One region of the Cobetia sp. 1CM21F genome, then DNA from elsewhere that is predicted to be linked to it. Evidence: predicted binding sites of a transcription regulator. Region 1 holds the regulator's gene; each other region holds the start of a gene.

The links. The regulator PhoB, encoded in region 1, activates phosphate uptake and scavenging genes when phosphate is short. The targets are predictions, from matches to a motif close to TGTCATANNNNTGTCANA.
Region 2: MSG32_RS06270 (bifunctional 2',3'-cyclic-nucleotide 2'-phosphodiesterase/3'-nucleotidase) is a predicted target of PhoB. The motif match lies at 3,124-3,141, and genes of this name have one in related genera.
Region 3: MSG32_RS08100 (glycosyltransferase family 1 protein) is a predicted target of PhoB. The motif match lies at 2,171-2,188, and genes of this name have one in related genera.

What each region holds. Positions count from the first base shown of each region.
Region 1 is NZ_JALNTQ010000004.1:81,247-87,695, reverse strand. Features, by position in the region: gene cysZ (sulfate transporter CysZ) at 1-613, shown strand, start outside; gene phoR (phosphate regulon sensor histidine kinase PhoR) at 816-2,138, opposite strand; gene phoB (phosphate regulon transcriptional regulator PhoB) at 2,146-2,835, opposite strand; gene ubiA (4-hydroxybenzoate octaprenyltransferase) at 3,059-3,949, opposite strand; gene MSG32_RS13575 (chorismate lyase) at 4,017-4,595, opposite strand; gene MSG32_RS13570 (FAD-dependent oxidoreductase) at 4,914-6,113, shown strand; gene MSG32_RS13565 (HU family DNA-binding protein) at 6,364-6,449, shown strand, end outside.
Region 2 is NZ_JALNTQ010000002.1:153,564-160,012, reverse strand. Features, by position in the region: gene MSG32_RS06285 (amino acid racemase) at 55-774, shown strand; gene MSG32_RS06280 (helix-turn-helix transcriptional regulator) at 784-1,662, opposite strand; gene MSG32_RS06275 (MFS transporter) at 1,819-3,087, shown strand; gene MSG32_RS06270 (bifunctional 2',3'-cyclic-nucleotide 2'-phosphodiesterase/3'-nucleotidase) at 3,278-5,188, shown strand; gene MSG32_RS06265 (hypothetical protein) at 5,354-5,659, opposite strand; gene MSG32_RS06260 (alpha/beta hydrolase) at 5,837-6,449, shown strand, end outside.
Region 3 is NZ_JALNTQ010000002.1:577,087-583,535, forward strand. Features, by position in the region: gene MSG32_RS08090 (acyltransferase) at 172-1,074, shown strand; gene MSG32_RS08095 (LysM peptidoglycan-binding domain-containing protein) at 1,064-2,017, shown strand; gene MSG32_RS08100 (glycosyltransferase family 1 protein) at 2,254-3,411, shown strand; gene MSG32_RS08105 (phosphatase PAP2 family protein) at 3,383-3,934, shown strand; gene MSG32_RS08110 (alpha-ketoglutarate-dependent dioxygenase AlkB) at 4,020-4,829, shown strand; gene MSG32_RS08115 (LysR family transcriptional regulator) at 4,961-5,857, opposite strand; gene MSG32_RS08120 (CoA transferase subunit A) at 6,242-6,449, shown strand, end outside.

The sequences.
Region 1 (6,449 bases):
GTGGGTATTGTTCAACCAGTTCGGTGGCTGGATCGATTACTGGATGCTCAAGGTACCGGCGTGGCTGGACTGGCTCAGCTGGTTGATCTGGCCGGTGCTGGTGGTGAGTCTGTTGCTGGTGGTGTTCTTCACCTTCAGCCTGGTGACCAACCTGATCGCCGCGCCCTTCTACGGCATTCTGGCCGAGAAGGTCGAGCATCGTCTGGATGGCACCCTGATCGATGATGATCGCGGCCTGATGAAGATCGGCGTCGACTCGCTGGGGCGTGAAATGGCCAAGCTGGGCTACTTCATCCCACGCATGATCGCGCTGTTCATCATCGGCTTCATCCCGGGCCTGAACCTGCTCTCACCGCTGTTGTGGGGGCTGTTCTCGGCCTGGAGCATGTCGATCCAGTACCTCGACTACCCGATGGACAACCATCAGGTCAGCTTCGGTGACATGAAGCAGCGCCTCAAGGCGCGCTGGTGGCCCTCACTGACCTTCGGCGCCGCGGTGTTCGTCATGACGCTGGTGCCGCTGGCCAATCTGCTGTTCATCCCGGGCGCCGTCGCCGGGGCGGTACTGATGTGGCAGAGCCACTACCGTCAGTTGCCGGCGCCGCGTCGTTGAGACAGCCTGTCGCAGAGCTGGCTTGTCGCTGAACTGATTCGTCGCTGAACTGGCTCGTCGCTAAGTTGGCTCGTCGCTGAAATAGCCGCAGCGTCGTCTGATTGACCAAACGAAACGCCCCGCAGTCGCCTCCTTTCGAGGTGGCTGCGGGGCGTTCTGCGTTGGGCTGGCGTTCGGGTCAGATCATCACGGAATCAGCCCATCACTGGGCTAGCGCACTGCTGGCCTGGGGAGCGCTCGCCTGACAGGCGCGCTCGTCGGGGAAGTGACAGCGGAAGCGCGCACCCTCGCCGGGGTGGCTGTCGATCTCCAGATGGCCCTGATGGCGAATCAGCACATGCTTGACGATGGCAAGCCCGAGGCCGGTGCCTCCCGTGGCGGTGCTGCGGCCCTTGTCGATGCGATAGAAGCGTTCGGTCAGGCGCGGCAGGTGGACCGGGTCGATCCCGTCCCCATCATCTTCCACCTCGACCAGCAGGCCCTGGTCATCCGCCTTCCAGCGCAGGGTGATATGACAGTCTTCGGGGGTGTAGCGCACCGCATTGAAGACCAGATTCGAGATCGCGCTGCGCAGTTCCTGCTCCTCACCGCGCAGAGACAGGCTGGCATCGGCCTCGATGGAGAAGGTGTGGCGCCCCTGGGACAGGCCTTCGGCGTCGTCGCGGATATGGCCGAGCAGGGCGCTCATGTCGATGCAGCGACCGTTGTCGGACAGTTCGTCGGTTTCCAGGCGTGACAGGGTCAGCAGGTCCTCGACCAGATGCTGCATGCGGTCGGTCTGGCTCTGCATCTGGCCCAGTCCACGCTGCCAGCGCGGTGGCAGGTCATCGGCGTAATCGGAGTAGGTCTCGAGATAGCCGGCCAGTACCGTCAGCGGCGTGCGCAGCTCATGGGAGACATTGGCCACGAAGTCGCGGCGCATCTCTTCCAGGCGATAGAGGCGGGTGACGTCACGCAGCATGACCAGGCGCTCGTTGTCACCGAACAGGGTGATGGAGATCTGCAGCGTCAGGTTGTCAGACAGCGGCGACTGGAGCGTCAGCGGCTCGCGGTAGGCCAGCCGATTGAAGTAGTCGATGAAGACGGGGTCACGCAGATAGTTGGTGATGTGCTGACCGCGGTCGTGGCTGGCCTTGAGACCGACCAGCTGCTCGGCAGCGCTGTTCCACCATTCCATGTCACCGTGGTTGTCCAGCATCACCAGGCCGTCGCGCATGGCCTCGGAGGATTCCTGGATACGGTTGAGGATGCTGCGCAGTCGCTCCTGAGCCTGACGCTGGCCCTTCTGGTAGCGGTAGAGACGATCGAGCAGGTCTCCCCAGACGCCATCGCCGGGCGGCGGCTCTTCATGGGGATTGGTGATCAGCCAGGTGTAGAGGCTCTTCAAGTGCTTGAGATGGACGAACAGATACAGCGAAAGACCCAGCGCCAGGCCCCAGCCCAGATGGCCCAGCAGGCCACCGATCAGGCCGAAGCCACCGGCAAGGTAGCCGAGGCGCCATAGCTCGTTGGTCCAATAGCGCATGAATCCCTCAGGCCTGAGCGCTGAAGCGGTAACCGGTGCCGCGGACGGTCTGGATCAGATGCTGATGGCCTGTGCCCAGCGCCTTGCGCAGGCGACGGATGTGCACGTCCACGGTGCGCTCCTCGACATAGACGTTGCCGCCCCATACCTGATCGAGCAGCTGGCTGCGCGTGTAGGCACGCTCCTGATGCGTCATGAAGAACTGCAGCAGGCGATATTCGGTCGGGCCGACATCCAGTGAGTTGCCGTGGGCGGTGACGCGGTGGCTGGCCGGGTCGAGCATCAGGCCTTCGACTTCCACCGCCTCCTCGACTCCCTTGGGAGTGGTGCGACGCAGCACGGCCTTGAGACGGGCGACCAGCTCGCGCGGCGAGAAGGGCTTGGTGATGTAGTCGTCGGCACCGGCTTCCAGGCCTTGAATCTTGTTGTCTTCCTCGCCCTTGGCGGTCAACAGGATGATCGGCAGCTCCGAGGTGGTCTCGTCACGCTTGAGACGCCGCGCGAGCTCCAGGCCACTGGTGCCCGGCATCATCCAGTCCAGCAACAGCAGATCGGGCTTTTCATCGACGACGATGGCGTGGGCGTCCCGGGCATTGTCTGCCTCCAGCACGCGGTAATCCGCCATTTCGAGGGCAACGGCGATCATCTCGCGAATCGAGGATTCATCGTCGACAATCAGTACGGTCTTGGAGCTCATCGCTAGATCCCATGCAGCAGTCGGCGCACGCGCCAGAATGACAAGTCGATGACGATTACAACCCGCTTATATGACAACGAGATGACAACTGCCAGCATGGCAGCTTGCACGCAAGCCTGCCAGCCGCCTTGGAGGCGCGGCAGGCAGGCATGAACCGTGGGCTGGGGAGCAACAGAGGGCAGGGGTCGCTTTAAATTAAATAATACTAATGTTTATGCAGGAGTCAGCTCATCGGCCAGGTCGCCAGGGCGATACCGGCGAAGATCAGCAAACCCGTCCAATGATTGTTGAGGAAGGCCTGGAAGCAGGGCGCACGCTCACGCTCCCGGATCAGACGTTGCTGCCAGACGAAGGTGACGGCGGCGGCGGCCAGCCCCAGCCAGTAGAAGATGCCCAGCGCCAGCTGCAGGCCGATGCCGATCAACACCACCAGCATGCCCAGCTGCAACAGGCCGATCATCAGCTTGTCGGCACGCCCGAACAGCACGGCGGTGGACTTGATGCCCACCTTGAGGTCGTCGTTGCGATCGACCATCGCGTAGGCGGTGTCGTAGGCCACCGTCCACATCAGGTTGGCCGCGAACAGCCACCAGCCGTAGGTCGGCACCTCCTCCAGCGTCGCGGCGAAGGCCATCGGAATCGCCCAGCCGAAGGCGGCGCCCAGCACCACCTGGGGCAGATGATGGAAGCGCTTCATGAACGGATAGCTGGCCGCCAGCAGCACGGCGACGATCGACAGCAGCACCGTGGTCAGGTTGGTGAAGCACACCAGCACGAAGGCGGCCGCGACCAGCCCCCCGAACAGCGTCAGCGCCTCGCGTTCCGAAATGCGGCCCGAGGTCAGCGGCCGGTCTCGCGTGCGCTCGACATGCTTGTCCCAATGGCGATCGGCGTAGTCGTTGATGACGCAGCCGGCGGCGCGCATCAGATAGACCCCGGCGATGAAGATCAGCAGGGTCGTGCGCTCGGGAATGCCATCTGCCGCCAGCCACAGTGCCCACAGGGTCGGCCACATCAGCAGCCAGGTGCCGATGGGGCGGTCCAGCCGTGTCAGGGCGAGGTAGTCGGCCAGTCTGGAAGGACGCGAAGCGGCGGAAGTGGATGACGCGGTCATCGGGGCTCCTGGGCGGATGGTAGTGGGCAAGGGAAGAGAGAGAAACGAGGCCAGTCGGCCGCAAGGCTCAGGCCAGCTGCAGCGCGTGCTGGAAGGCCGGTGTGAAGCCCTCCTGCACCAGCACCTTGAAGCGACCATGCGAGAACATCGAGCGGCGCATCCACAGGCTGGTGGTGCGGGCCAGCGGCCTGGGGCTCGAAAGCACCAGCGGGGCGCGGCTGACATCGATGGCGCTGCGGGTCAGGTCGGGCTGGCGAAACAGCCAATGGCCCAGCGAGCGCTCGCCCAGCGTCGAGAGGCGGTGACCGTGGGCCAGGTCCAGCGCCGCCAGCGAGCGTGCGATCACCCATGGCGTATCGCCATGACAGAGTGCCACTTCGCGCCGCCAGACATGCCGGCGTGGGCCGATGCCCAGCAGGCGCGCCTCATCCAGCCGCGCGGGGCCGGTGTCCTGCAGCAGCAGGCGCACGCGCAGGCCCTGAATGGGCTGGCCATCGCGTTCATCCTGCTGCTGCATGGCGCTGGCAAGACGCTGGGTCAGCGAGTCCGTCGAGGAGAGCCACGCCCACCAGCCGGCCGGCATGACACCCTGCAGTGCGGCAGCCGGCTGCCAATGGCGGCGCACCGCCGCCGAAGCAGCGGGCATGACGCGCGTGGGCAAAGGCCAGCGAGGCGCAGGCTGGCACAGGGACTCGGCTGACGAATGAGGCGCCTCACAGGTGGAGGTCTGTGGCGTGAGCGCTGCGTGATGAGGCTCGCCTGCTGGGCATCGGACCACGGTGAATTCCCTGTCAGGATGACGAAATGGCGAGTCTAGCATGGCCGGGCGGCAAGGCCTCCCGCTCAGGCATGCCTGCACTGCTGGCGGGCTGGTATGCTGGGCGCATTCATCGGCGTTCATGACGGACGCTGCTGGCGCTCTTTCATCAGCGCTTCCCTCGGATCGATCTCAGGAGATGGTGCCATGCGCGACCCTCGCACCCTTGTCATCATTGGTACCGGCATGGCGGGCATTGGTCTGGCGCGCGCGCTGCGTGCGCGTGACAAGGACAGCCGGCTGATACTCATCAGCCAGGACAGCGGCCACGATTACGCCAAGCCCATGCTGTCCACCGCCTTCGCCAAGAAGATGTCGGCCACCGATCTGTCGCGTCAGGCGCCGGTGGCGCTGGTGGACGAGCTGAATGCCGAGCTGCGTACCCATCAACGCGTCACTGCCATCGATGGTGATGCCCGCCAGCTATGGCTGGGCGAGGAATGTCTGGCCTATGACGAGCTGGTGCTGGCACTCGGCGCCGCGCCGCGTCGTCCCTTCCCCGTCGCCGCGGAAGTGGCCTCACGCGTGCAGAGCATCAATGACCTCGACGACTATGCGGCCTTCTGCGCGACGCTGACGAAGGCCCGCGAGCGCGGGGAAAACGGGCACGTGGTAATTGTCGGTGCCGGACTGGTCGGCTGTGAATACGCCAATGATCTGACGGCCGCCGGCCACTGCGTCACGCTGGTCGCGCCTGAGGAAACTCCGCTGGATGGGTTGCTGCCGCAAGCGCTGGGGCAGCGTCTGGGTGTGGCGCTGGATGGACTCGGTGTGACGCGTCGCCAGGGCGAGATGGTCGAGACCATCGCCGCCAGCTCAGGCGAGGAGGCCGAGCGCCAGGCCGCGCCGGTCGAGGTGCGTCTGCAGAGCGGTCGTCGCCTGACGGGCTCCGTGGTTCTGCTGGCCACCGGGCTGGCGCCGCGCATTCGTCTGGCGCAGGCCGCGGGCCTGAGCGCCGGCGGTGATGGCATCCGTGTCGACCGCCACCTGGCCACCTCACAGCCGCATATCTGGGCGCTGGGCGATTGCGCCAGTGTCGAGGGCGTCAATGCCATGTACGTTCAGCCGCTGCAGATGGCCGCGCGCACCCTGGCAGCCAACCTGTGTGGTGAGCCGAGCGTGCTCGACTGGAAGGCGTGGCCGGTGCTGGTCAAGACACCGGCCTTGCCGGTGGTGGCCTATCCGCCGCGTTCGGCCGTGGCACGCTGGGAAATCACCGGTGAAGGCGATGACCTCGAAGCGCGTGCACTGGATATGAACGAACGCTTGATTGGATATGCGTTGACAGGCGTCGCCGTTCGCAGGAAAGTCGAGCTAGCGCGGCAGGCGCCGCCGTTGCTAGGCTAGGCGATGCCATGATCGATGGTCGTAAATCCCTTGCTGCCAGCGCGGTCAGGCACGATAGTGAATGCTCCGTCAGACATGCTGCTCAGCGGGCGTCGTCTGACAGGTTGCTGCCATCGACAGGTTTGATACGGCAAAGCTTGCCGGGAGCGGATTGCGTCGCCGCCATACGCCACCGCTAGCAAGTGCAAGAACAACAATGGAAACGGCGGCTTGGCCGCCCGTGCAGAATGCCAAACCAGGAGGGCTTTTCATGCGCAAGCCAGAACTCGCTGCGGCCATCGCCGAGCGTGCGGATCTATCCAAGGACAAGGCCAGTCAGGTACTGAACGTGATTCT
Region 2 (6,449 bases), on a different contig from region 1:
TCGCCATCCTCTCGAGCCTTGATCTTCAGTGAGAGTTTTGTCGGAGAACGACCAATGAGAAGCTCGCATGACGCCTCGGGCGCAGAACATATCGTCGTGGGCGTGTTGGGCGGCATGGGGCCGGATGCCACGGTGGCCTTCATGCAGCAGGTGATCCAGGCCACACCGGCCGAGGACGACATCGATCATGTACACATGGTGGTCGACAACAATCCCAAGGTGCCGTCGCGCATCAAGGCTCTGCTGGAAGGGGGCGATGTCTCTCCGGGGCCTGCCATCGCGGAAATGGCCCAGCGACTGGAGCAGTCCGGGTGTGATTTTCTGGTCATGCCCTGCAACACGGCCCACTACTACTGGCAGGATGCGCAGGACGCCGTCTCGATTCCGGTGTGGCATATCGTCGAGCGCACCCTGGACCGGGTGGCGGCGCAGTGGCCGGGCGCACGTGTCGGCATGCTGTGTTCCCCGGCGCTGCGCAAGATTGGCCTTTACGAAGGCTTCATCGAGTCGCGTGGTCTGTCGCTGGCCTATCCCCAGGATGAGGACGCGATGCTGGAGGTGATCCGCAGCGTCAAGAAAGGCCAGGTGAGTGATGACGCCGTCGGGGGAGCCTTCCGTCAGGCCGCCGCTGACCTGGTGGCGCAGGAAGCCGATGTGCTGGTGCTGGCCTGCACGGAGCTCTCCATTATCAGCCAGCTGCTGGATGACCGGCTGCCGATCGTGGATTCCGTCGAAGCGCTGGCCGTCAGCGTGGCACAGGCGGCCACTCAGTAAGCGTCGCCGTCACGCGCCGCCCATGCCACTGCTCGAGCGGCGTTGCTCGCGTTCCTGCAGGTAGCGGGCGGGCGTGGTGCCGAGCAGCTTCTTGAACATGCTGATGAAGGCGTTGACGGACTGATAGCCGACGTCTTCCGAGACGCGCTGCACGCTCATGCCTTCGGCCAGCAGGCGAATCGCCACCACCAGGTGCAGTTGCTGACGCCAGCGGCTGAAGCTCAGGCCGGTGTCACGCTGGATAAGCCGGGCGAGGGTGCGTTCGCTCATCGCCAGTTCGCTCGCCCACTCGGCCAGGGTGCGTCGGTCGTCCGGGGTCTTGATCAGGGCATCGCTGATGCGGGTCAGCCGCGGGTCTTCGGGCAAGGGCAGGTGCAGACGTTCGCTTGGCATGCAGGCCAGTTCTTCCAGCAGCACGCCGACCAGCCGCGCTGTCGGCCCCTGTTCAGGATATGGCTGGGGTAGCTCCGCCAGGCGCAGCACCAGCTCACGCAGCAGGGGCGAGATCGACAGCGTGCAGCTGTGGCTTGGCATCTCGAGCGCACCGGGCTCGATGAACAGGTGGCAGACGCGGCCGCCACGGGTCAGATGATTGCTGTGGGGCAGGTTGCCGGGAATCCAGACCCCGCTGTGCGGCGGCACCATCCACAGACCTTCCGGTACGCGACTGGTCACCACGCCATGCAGGGCGATCACCAGCTGTCCCTTGCGATGCTGGTGGATCGGCACCTCCATCACCTGCTGGCCGGTCTCGACATGCAGGGCGCTGGCCGGAATCTCGTAGATGTCCGGGTCGTGCTCGCAGACGCTGCTGGAGAAGGGCACCTGATCGGGGCCGCGGGTGCTGACCCCGGGCGATGACGGTAGAACGGGTGTGGTCACTGACATGGCGGCTCGCAGATTGTCTGATTTCAGTGATCTGATGTCATGATGGCTCAATTCTGCAGTGGGCGAGGGGATTAAGCTAGCCTCACTCTGTGCGCGGACTCATCTCTTGGGTGTCGTCCCGCCATTACCCCGTTTCACGATCGCTGCGAGCGCCTCATGACTGAACTCTGCCACTCGTCTCCTGTCCGGCGACTGAGCCATCCGGCCGTATTGATCGCCGGTATCCTGTTGATCGCCATGAACCTGCGTGCGCCCTTCACCAGTATCGCGCCACTGCTGGAGCGTCTGCAGGCGGCGCTGGGCTTCAATGCCACGGCGGCTGGCCTGTTGATGATCCTGCCGCTGCTGGCCTTCGTCGTCGTCTCGCCCTGGGTGCCGCGCCTCGCCAGAGGTCTCGGGCTTGAACGCAGTCTCTTCCTCGCCTTGCTGACGATCGCCGCGGGCATCGTGCTGCGGGTGCAGGGCAGCATGCTGGCCCTCTATCTGGGTATCGGCCTGATCGGGGCGGGCATCGCCGTGGGCAATGTGCTGCTGCCCAGTCTGGTCAAACGCAGCTTTGCGCAGCATGTCGCGCTGCTCACCTCCTGCTATGTGCTGACCATGGGCATCATGGCCGCCATCGCCTCGGCGCTGATGGTGCCGTTGGCCCAGGGCAGCAGCGCTGGCTGGCAGTACGCGATGCTCATAGTGGTCGTCCTGCCATTGGTGACGATGGTGGTGTGGTGGCCGCAGTTGTCACGTCGCTCCCTGCCGGCTGCGGCGAAGGAAGCTGAGAAGGGGGCCGAGAAGGGTGCCGAGAAGGACGTCGAGAAGAGTGCCGCGCCTCCGGTGCGTCAGGCAGCGGTGTGGCATTCGCCACTGGCCTGGCAGGTGACGCTGTTCATGGGCATCAATTCGCTGCTGTTCTATACCGTCAACAGCTGGCTGCCGAGCATGCTGGCGGACAATGGCTTCTCTGCCGAGAAGGCGGGCTCGTTGCATGGTCTACTCCAGCTCGCCTCCGCATTGCCGGGATTGATTCTGGTGCCCCTGATGCCGCGCCTGAAGGATCAACGCCTGATCGCCTTCGCGACGCCCTGCATGTCGCTGGCGGGATTCATCGGGCTATGGCTGATGCCGGAGTGGGCACTGGTGTGGGTGCTGTTGCTGGGCGCGGGCTCCGGGGCCAGCTTCATTCTCGCCTTGTCATTCATGGGGCTGCGGGCGCGTGATGCCATGCAGTCGGCGTCACTGTCGAGCATGGCGCAGACGCTGGGCTATCTGCTCGCGGCCATGGGGCCGCCGCTGATCGGCGCGCTCTACGATATGCAGGGCAATTGGCAGCTGGCACTGATGGTCTGCGCCGTCCTCAGTGTGCTGATGGCGAGTGTCGGCTGGATGGCGGGCAGGGACCGCCAGTTGCCTGAGGCGTCGGCATCTGAATAATGGAGCGCTGCCCCAAGGGGCACTGGCACATCCCCCCATGACAAGGAAGTGAGAGATGGCGAATGCTTCATCGGCTAGCGAAGATCAACGGGCGTCTGACGCGCCAGGTGTTGCGCAGCACCCCGGACGTCGGCGCAAGCCGCCTTTGCGGGCAGCCATCCTTGGCCTGGCCAGTCTCGGAGGTATCTTCATGATCGCTCAGCCAGCCAATGCCGCGACGCTGTCACTGCGCGTGATCGAGACCACCGACATCCACGCCAACGTGATGGATTACGACTATTACAAGGACCGTCCCAGCGTGCGCATCGGCCTGGTCCGCGCGGCGAGTCTGATCAAGCAGGCGCGTGCCGAGGTGGCCAACAGCGTGCTGCTGGACAATGGCGACCTCATCCAGGGCAGCCCGATGGGCGATTACATGGCGGCAGAAGGTCTCGAGGAGGGCGATGTCTTCCCGGCCTACAAGGTCATGAATCAATTGGATTACGATGTCGGCAATATCGGCAATCATGAATTCAATTACGGGCTCGAGTATCTCGAACAGGCGCTGTCCGGCGCGCAGTTCCCCTATGTGAACGCCAACCTGCTGGACGCCACGACAGGCGAGCCGTACTTCACGCCCTACCAGATCACCGCCCATGCCTTCACCGACAGTGAGGGTAACGCTCAGACATTGAAGATCGGCTATATCGGCTTCGCGCCGCCGCAGGTGATGACCTGGGACCGCAAGCACCTCCAGGGCCGCCTGACGGCCGAGGACATCACCGAGAGCGCCAGGCGCTGGGTGCCCGAGATGCGCCGGGAGGGCGCGGATGTGGTGATCGCCATCCCGCACTCCGGCATCTCGACCGACCCCTACCGGGTGATGGCTGAGAATTCGGTGTATTACCTCTCGCAGGTCGAGGGCATCGATGGCATCGCCTTCGGGCATGCCCATGCCGTCTTCCCCAGCGAGGAATTCGCCGAGGTACCGGGGGCCGATATCGCCAGGGGCACCCTGAATGGCGTGCCGGCGATGATGCCGGGGCACTGGGGCAGCCATGTGGGCGTGATGGATCTCGAACTGAGCAATGCTTCGGGCCAGTGGCGGGTAGTGAGCGGCCAGACAGAGGCCCGCCCGATTCAGGTGGGTGGCGAGGCACAGGTGGCGGAAGATGCCGAACTGGCGGCGCTGGTCGATCATGAGCATGATGCCACGCGCGAGTACGTCAATCGCAGCATCGGCCGCGCCAGTGCGGCGATGAAGAGCTATCTGGCGCTGGTGCAGGACGACCCGACGATCCAGATCGTCAATCGCGCCCAGGCCGATTACGTCAAACGCTTCGTCGAAGGCGACCCGGACCTGGAAGACTTGCCGATTCTCTCGGCGGCTGCGCCGTTCAAGGTCGGTGGCCGTCACAATGACCCGACCCAGTTCACCGAGATGGAGGCGGGCGAGCTGAGCTTCCGCAATGCCGCCGATCTCTATCTCTATCCGAATACGCTGGTGGCGCTCAAGGTCACCGGCAAGGAAGTGCGGGAATGGCTCGAGTGCAGCGCCGGCCAGTTCCATCGCATTGATCCGGCGCTCGCCACGCCCCAGCCCTTGATCAACTGGGAAGGTTTCCGCAGCTACAACTTCGACGTGATCGACGGCGTCGACTATCGGGTGAATGTCACGCAGCCGGCGCGTTACGACGGCAATTGCACGCTGATCAACGCCGATGCCCACCGTATCCAGGGCCTCACTTATGAGGGCGAGCCGGTCAAGGACGACGATGTCTTCCTGCTTGCGACCAACAACTATCGCGCCTACGGCGAGGACTTCCCCGGCACCGGTGAGCCACATGTCGCCTTCGCGTCACCGGATGAAAATCGCAGTATTCTGGCCCAGTACATCTCGCGACAGACGCAGCAGCAGGGCGCGGTGGACCCCGCGGCGGACCACAACTGGCGGCTGGCCGCGATCGACACCGATACCCCGCTGGACATTCGCTTCACCACCGCCCCCGGCGAGGATGCGCAGCAATTCATTGATGCCCAGGCGGTCTACCCGATGACATTGGTGGATCAGGACGAGATGGGCTTTGCCCGTTATCGCGTCGGGCTGGACCGGATGAAATAGCCAAGGCAGCACATTGTCGAGCACGTCGTTACTGGCCTGGATTCAGGTGGGAAAGAACGCCAGTCAGCAATTGCTGACTGGCGTTTTTTTGTCGTCAGGCGCTACCCGCTATCTGTCTCATTATCCGCTTTTGCGTCAGGTTCTTGAGCGCAGTCCCATTGCGGGTCAGCGCCAGGGCGCGTGCAAGGCGATGCTCAGCAGTACGCGTTTGCCGCGCTCGATGCGGCTGACGCTGTGTTCGTGAAGGTCGGGGCGAAACAGCACCACGCGGTCCGCGAGGCGAAAGAGGCTGCCATCGGTCTCGAAGACACCGCCCTGGCGGGGCTTCTTGAGCACGATATTGAGCTTGTAGTAGCTGCCGCTGCCCATCGGGTCGTTGTGGCGCATCACGCTGTGGCCTTCGGGGTAGGTCACCAGGTTGATGGTCAGGCGGCGAAGATCGAGCAGACTGCGGTTGATGACACGGGCCATGGGCGTTTCCCTTGAATTTGATGGAGCCATTAAAGCGTATTTTGAGCAATCAATCAAAATCGTGCTTGAGTGGTCGCTCAAAAATCCGTAAGGTGGTCCCACGTTCACGGCAACACCGCGATATAGCACTGTTTCGCCAGGCCGTGATTGAGTATTCATCAAGCGAAGAGGTCAGCAATGAGCCACGACAACGTGACAATGGAAGCCCTGGAAACCCGTTATGCGATGATCGAAGGTCACCGCATTGCCTACAAGGAAATGGGTGAAGGTCAGCCGCTGTTGTTGATTCACGGCATTCCGACCAACAAGCTGATGTGGCGCGATGTGATGCCGGAATTGGCCAGGCATTATCGTGTCATCGCCCCGGACATGCTCAACTATGGCGAGTCGGACATGCCGGTGGATGCTGACGTTTCCATCAATGCCCAGACACGCATCTTCATCAAGCTGATGGATTCACTGGGTGTGGCGAGTGCGGATGTCGTCTCGCATGATATCGGCGGGGGCATCGGTCAGCTGATGGCCGTCAATCATCCCGAGCGTGTTCGCCGTCAGGTACTGATCGACAGCGTGTGCTTCGATTCCTGGCCGATCCCGGAGTTCAAGCAGCTGCTGGAGCCGGGCGTCGAGGAAGCGACCAGCGTCGAGGAATTCATCAGCACCATGCGCGGCTTCATGCCCAGTGGTGTGCATGATCCGGCCGTCGCGACCGAAGAGATGGTCGAGCGCTATGTGTCCCAGTGGAACAGCGAGCAAGGCAAGGCGGCTTTCTTCCGCAACATGCGTCGTC
Region 3 (6,449 bases), on a different contig from region 1:
CCGACCCGTCACACGACCGGCGATGCATCTCATCACAGCTGCGTGCGCCCCGCCATTCGACCTGAGGGGCGTTCGCTTCGTGCAACGCAGGGTTGCCATCCCCCACGCAAGCGGGGTGGGCATCCACTCTTGGGTGAATTACGATGGCGCCACCTGATGGAGGAGTCATGCATGTCGAGTATCAGAGGTGTCATCAGCCTTGTCTTTCTGATCATCAATACCCTGTGCTGGGCGCTGCCGCTTTACCTGCTGGCCGCACTCAAGCTGATCACGCCATCGCGCCGCCTGCAGTTGCACATGCTGGAGGGGCTCAACCGCCTCGCCATGGGCTGGATCGGCACCAACAACCTGTGGGTTCGCCATGTGCTGCGCCCGCGCTGGGACATCCACGTGCCGCAATCGCTGCGCGATGGGTCTGCCCGACGTCGCTGGTGGCTGGTGATCGCCAATCACCGCAGCTGGACTGACATCTTCGTTCTCCAGTACGCCCTGCACCGTCGTACGCCGATGCCCAAGTTCTTCCTCAAGCAGGAGCTCATCTGGGTGCCGGTGATCGGCCTTGCCTGGTGGGCACTGGAGTTCCCGTTCATGCGCCGTTACAGCCAGCAGAAACTGGCCAGCAATCCGCGGCTCGCCGAGCGTGATCGCGAAGCGACGCGACGCATGTGCGAGCGCTCGCGTCAGGCGCCGATGGCGATCTTCAACTTCGTGGAAGGCACTCGCTTCACGCCCGCCAAGCACAACCAGCAGCAAAGCCCTTTCCAGCACCTGCTCAAACCGCGTGCCGGCGGCAGTGCCCAGGTGATCAACACGCTTGGCGATCGACTTTCCGGTATTCTGGATGCCACCCTCGATTACCGGCATGCCGATGCCAGTTTCTGGCAGTTCCTGTGCGGTCACGGGGGCGACATCACGCTCGTCATCACTCAGCGGCCCTTGGAGCCCTGGATGCTGGACGGCAACTATCATGCGGACGCCGCCTATCGCGAGCGCTTCCAGCAATGGCTCAATCAGGTCTGGAAGGACAAGGATGCCCGACTGTCACGTGCAGGGAATGACATTGATGAACACTGAATACGGCCTGAATGCCGCGGACTTCTCGGCACGAGCGCAGGCCGAACCTGACGTGAACCGTCCACTTCTGCAGCGTGTTGGCGTCGCGCTGCGCTGGCTGGCGCTGATCTGCCTCGGTCTGTGGCTGAGCGGCTGCGCGACCGGCAGCTACTCCGGCTCGCCGGCCGGCCAGTGGGTCACCATCCAGAAGGGCGATACCCTGGGGCAGATCGCGCGCGATGCCGATATTCCCCTGCTGCGCCTCACGCGCTTCAATCCGGGCGTCAAGATTCGTGACCTCAAGGTCGGTCAGCGCATCCTGGTGCCCACCGCGCGTGAGCGAGCGCCCTCCGGCGGCCCGTATCGCTATCAGCTGCGCCCCGGCGATACCTACTCCAAGGTCGGGCGCTATTTCGGTGCCAGCCCGCAGCGCATTCAGGCCGCCAACCCCGGCAAGGACCCCAATGATCTCGATGTCGGCATGCTAATCTCGGTGCCGCTCAACGGTGGCCCGAGCCGCAGCGCCCCGGCCGCGCGCGCCAGCGGTGGCAGCCTGGTCGCCCGCCCGGACCCCGGCCCGCTGCAGAAGCCGGGCCAGTCATGGCGCTGGCCTGCCGCCGGCAGCGTGACGCGTGAATTCGGCACCAACGGCAATGGCCAGCTGGCGCCCATGCAGATTCGTACCGCCGCCAGCGGCATCGCCAGTGCACCGGCGCGGGGCGAAGTGCGCTTCGCCGACTCCATGCGCCAACTGGGCAACGTGGTCATCCTGCACCACTCCGGCAACCTGCAGAGCGTGCTGGCCCAGTGCGGCGAGATTCTGGTCAAGGTGGGTCAGCAGGTCACTCCGGGCACGCCGCTTTGTCGCGTCGCACGCGGCAACAACGGTCAGCATGAATTGCTGTTCGACGTGCGCCACGGCGGCAAGCCGATCGACCCGCGCGAGATTCTCGAGAAGCGCTGAACCAGCGTTGCTTCACGGCGCCAGCCCGATATGGCGCCACCTTCAATCCCCGCCAGATGACGACAGCGCCGGTGCCACGCCGGTGACTGTCGTCCTTGCTTGACGATTCATGAGACAACCCTCATACCTTTGAGCTGTGAGGGGTTGAGGGTGTGTCATCGCTTCGTCACCTGCTTGTTATGCCGCCGTCACTCCCTCTCTCGATAATGACCACAATAGTCATCTAGGGAGACGTCATGGAGCGCATTGCCTTCGTCAGTGAAACCTGGCATCCGGAGATCAATGGCGTGGCTCATACCTTGAGTCATCTGTGCGATCAACTCATCGCACGCGGCTGTGAGCTCCAACTCATTCGTCCCGCCACCCGAGATGGCAGCCTGGAGCCGCGGGTCCAGCAGGAGCTTCAGGTACGCGGCTTCCGCCTGCCCGGATATGACACCGTGCAGGTCGGCGTGCCGGCGCCGCAGCGCCTGATGCGCATGTGGCGCGAGCATCGCCCCTCCGTCGTCTATATCGCCACCGAAGGCCCGCTGGGCATCAGCGCGCTGATGGTCGCCCGCCGTCTGGGCCTGCCGGTGGTCGCGGGCTTTCATACCAATTTCGATCAATACAGCACCCACTACCGGCTCAAGGCGCTACGCCCGCTGGTGCGGCGCGGCCTGCGCCGCTTCCACAACGCCGCCAACATGACGCTGGTACCGACCCGCACCCAGGCAGACAGCCTGATGCAGCAAGGCTTCGAGCATGTGCAGGTGGTGGGACGCGGCCTGGATTGCGAGCGCTTCTCGCCCAGTCATCGCAGCGAAGCATTGCGCAAGTCATGGGGCGTCAGCTCACAGCAACCCGTCGCGCTGCACGTCGGGCGCCTGGCCGCCGAGAAGAACATCGAGCTGCTGATCCGCACCTATGAGGCCATGTTGGCCGTGCAACCGGACCTCGCCCTGGTGCTGGTCGGAGACGGCCCGCTGCGCGAGCGTCTGGAACAGCGCCTGCCCGAGGCGATCTTCGCCGGCTTCCAGACCGGTGAGGCGCTGGCCGCCCATTACGCCAGTGCCGACCTGTTCGTCTTCCCGTCACTGTCGGAGACCTTCGGCAATGTGGTGCTGGAAGCCATGGCCAGCGGACTGGCCGTGATCGCCTTCGATTACGCGGCGGCCGCCGAGGTGATCCGCGACGATCACCAGGGCCTGCTGGCGCCCTGCAGCCAGCCGGAACGCTTCATCGAACAGGCGGTGGAGGCCTGCCAGCGGCCGGCCCGCATCGCCAGACTGGGACGTGCCGCCCGCGTGCGCGTCGAACCATTGGGCTGGAGCCGCATCGCCGAGGGCTTTCTGACCTGCCTGCGTCACGCCGAGGAGAAGCCCGATGCACGATCGCAGCCTTCCCGTCTTTGAGCGACTGGATCTTCTGGAGTGGCGCCTGTGCCGCCAGGTCGCGCGCCTGGCGCTGTTCCGGCCGATACTCACCCTGTTTCGTATCGTCTCGCGCCTGGGCGACTGGCCGGTATGGGCGCTGCTGACGCTGAGCCTGCCGCTGCACCATGCCATGGGCGGCTGGCTGTTTCTGGAATTCGGCCTGGCGGCCGGTGCCGGGGCCCTGCTCTACCGCGCGCTCAAGACGCGGCTGTGTCGGGAACGCCCGTTCATAACCTTCAATACCATCAACTGCACCATGCCGCCGCTGGACCGCTACAGCTTTCCCAGCGGTCACACCCTGCATGCTGCCCTCTTCGCCAGCCTGACCGCTCAGCAGCTGCCGGAGCTTGCCATCCTCGTCACGCCGCTGGCGCTGCTGATCGCGCTTTCCCGGGTGATCCTCGGCCTGCATTACGTCAGTGATGTGCTGGCCGGCGCGCTGCTGGGGCTGGGCCTTGCCGAGGTGGCCATCCTGACCTTCGAGGCGCTGCTGACGACCTGACGCTCGCGAGGCATGCGTCAGCCCGGGGTCGGCGCGAATCGAGAGCCACTTGCCCAACCTGACGCGGCTCTGGCACTCTCGCCGCATGACGACTCCTTCTGCTGGCGATGATCTCTTCGCCGCCCTCTCGACCTCTGATTCGACGTCCGCGGCTGATGGAGCTGCGCGCCAGACGGCGGCGGATGGCTCGGCCCTGGCAGCTCGCCCGCGCGAGCTGCCCGAGGACTGGCTCACCCTCGCGCACGGCTGGTACCGCCATCCTCTGCATCCGCTGTATCTCAAGCCGCGCGCCCTGACGCCACTGCAGGCCGATCAGGCCCTCGCCACGCTGGAGGGCGATCTCGACTGGCAGCGCCCCAGCCTGAGCGTGCATGGCAAGACGCACCCGATTCCACGCCGTCAGGTGTGGATGGGCGATGTCGGCGCCCGCTATCGCTACTCCGGCAGTCTGTTCGAACCCAACCCTTGGCACATGACCGCCTGGCAGCTGGGCGAGCTGTCGCGACATGTCATCAATCACGAGCTCAGCCCGCAACGCGATGACCTGGGGCGCAACGAGCCCGTGATCGCGGAGCATTTCAACAGCCTGCTGGCCAATCGCTACGCCAATGGCGCCGACCGCATGGGCTGGCACAGCGACAACGAGCCGGAACTGGGCACACGCCCGATCGTGCTCGCCATCTCGCTGGGACGAGAGCGCCCCCTGCGCTTCAAGGGCCATCCGCGCAGCCCCTATGCCGACACGCCGGCGTTCAATCTGTGGCTGCCGCACGGCTCGCTGCTGGTGATGGGTCGTGGCTGTCAGGACCGCCTCCATCATGCGCTGCCGCCGCGCAAGCTGGAGGGACTGCGCATCAGCCTGACCTATCGCCAACTGCTGACGCCCTCTCGCTGAGGTCATCTTTCTTGTTGCTCTCTGCTTTCTCTCTTCTCGCTCTCCTCTTGCCCTCTTCCTGCTCTCTTCCTGCCCACTTCCTGCTCTAACGCCTTCCTTGTTGTCGCTCCCTGCGTCACTGCGCCCCGGACTCAATCCGTCGACGGGTAGCGCGCGCGCAGGGTCTCCAGCATCGCCTGTACCGCCACCGACAGCTCATGACGGCCGCGACGGATCACCCCGACCCGCTGCTGAATCTCGGGGCCTGTCAGCGGCAGGCACTGACAGCCCAGCGCACTCATCTGCGCCGCGCTCATCGCCGGCACCGCGCTGACACCCAGGCCTTCCGCCACCATGCGTCCGCAGGTGACCAGCTGGTGGGTCTCGAAGGCGACATGCAGCGCCATGCCCGCATCCTCGAGGCGCTTCTCGAGCATGCGACGCACCCCCGAGGGCCGCTGCAGCGTGATGAAGTCTTCCTTGAGCAGCCGTGACCACTCGATGGAGGTCGGCGCCTCTGCCAGCAAGGCGTGGCCGGGGGGAATGATCGCCACATAGCGGTCCTCGAACAGCAGCTCGAACACCAGGTCCTGGCGCACGCCGGGGTCGAAGCAGATCCCCAGCTCGACACGGCCATCGGTGACCCGCTCAACCACCTCTTCGGCGATGACGTCATTCACTTCGATGGTGATCTCCGGATATTGGCGGCGAAAATCGGCCAGTACCCCGGGCAGCAGATTTCCGGCGAAGGTCGGCATCGCGGCCAGGGCCACGCGGCCGCGCCCGAGGCTGAAGCGCTGCCGCATCTCATCCTCGGCATGCTCCCAGTCCGACAGCAGTCGCCTGGCCAGCGGGAAGAAGGCGCGCCCCTCCGGCGTCAGGCTGACCTGTCGGGTCGAGCGCTGAAACAGGCGCCCGCCCAGCGACTCCTCCAGATTCTTGACCGCCAACGACAGGGCCGGCTGCGAGAGATGTACCAGCGTGCCCGCCTCGGCGAAGGACAACGTGCGCGCCACGGCCACGAAGGCCTTCAACTGTTTCAGAGTCATGTCGTGTCCTGTCCCGGGAGTGTTTCAAGAGATGTCACAAGAGATGTCACAAAGGCGATGCGGCGCAGTTCATCGTCTGGCGCTCGCAGAGCAGGCGCTTGCAGGGCATCTAGGCCATTGGTCATAGATGACAGCCACGAAGCTCTCACATGACTGACCGCACAGTTCAGGCCATTCCACCCCGCTACCGCGTCAGCCCCTGCCAACATGGGGTTTGGCGGACTTTTTCCTCGCGAGCAGGCGCGATAAACAGCAGATCAATTCTTATCAAAAACTGATCAATGGATAGAAAAAACAAACTTATTAAATATATACAGACTCAGGATTGTCGGCAATGATGAAGACATCCCGACAACAACAGCTTGGATACTCAAGGAGATTCGCATGGCAGGATTCAACAAGGTGGTGACCAGCTACGCGGAGGCCATGGCAGGCCTCGAAGATGGCATGACGGTAATCGCCGGTGGCTTCGGCCTGTGTGGTATCCCGGAGAACCTGATTGCAGAGATCAAGCGCCTCGGCGCCAAGGACCTCACCGTGGTATCCAACAACTGCGGCGTCGATGGCTTCGGGCTCGGTATCCTGCTGGAAG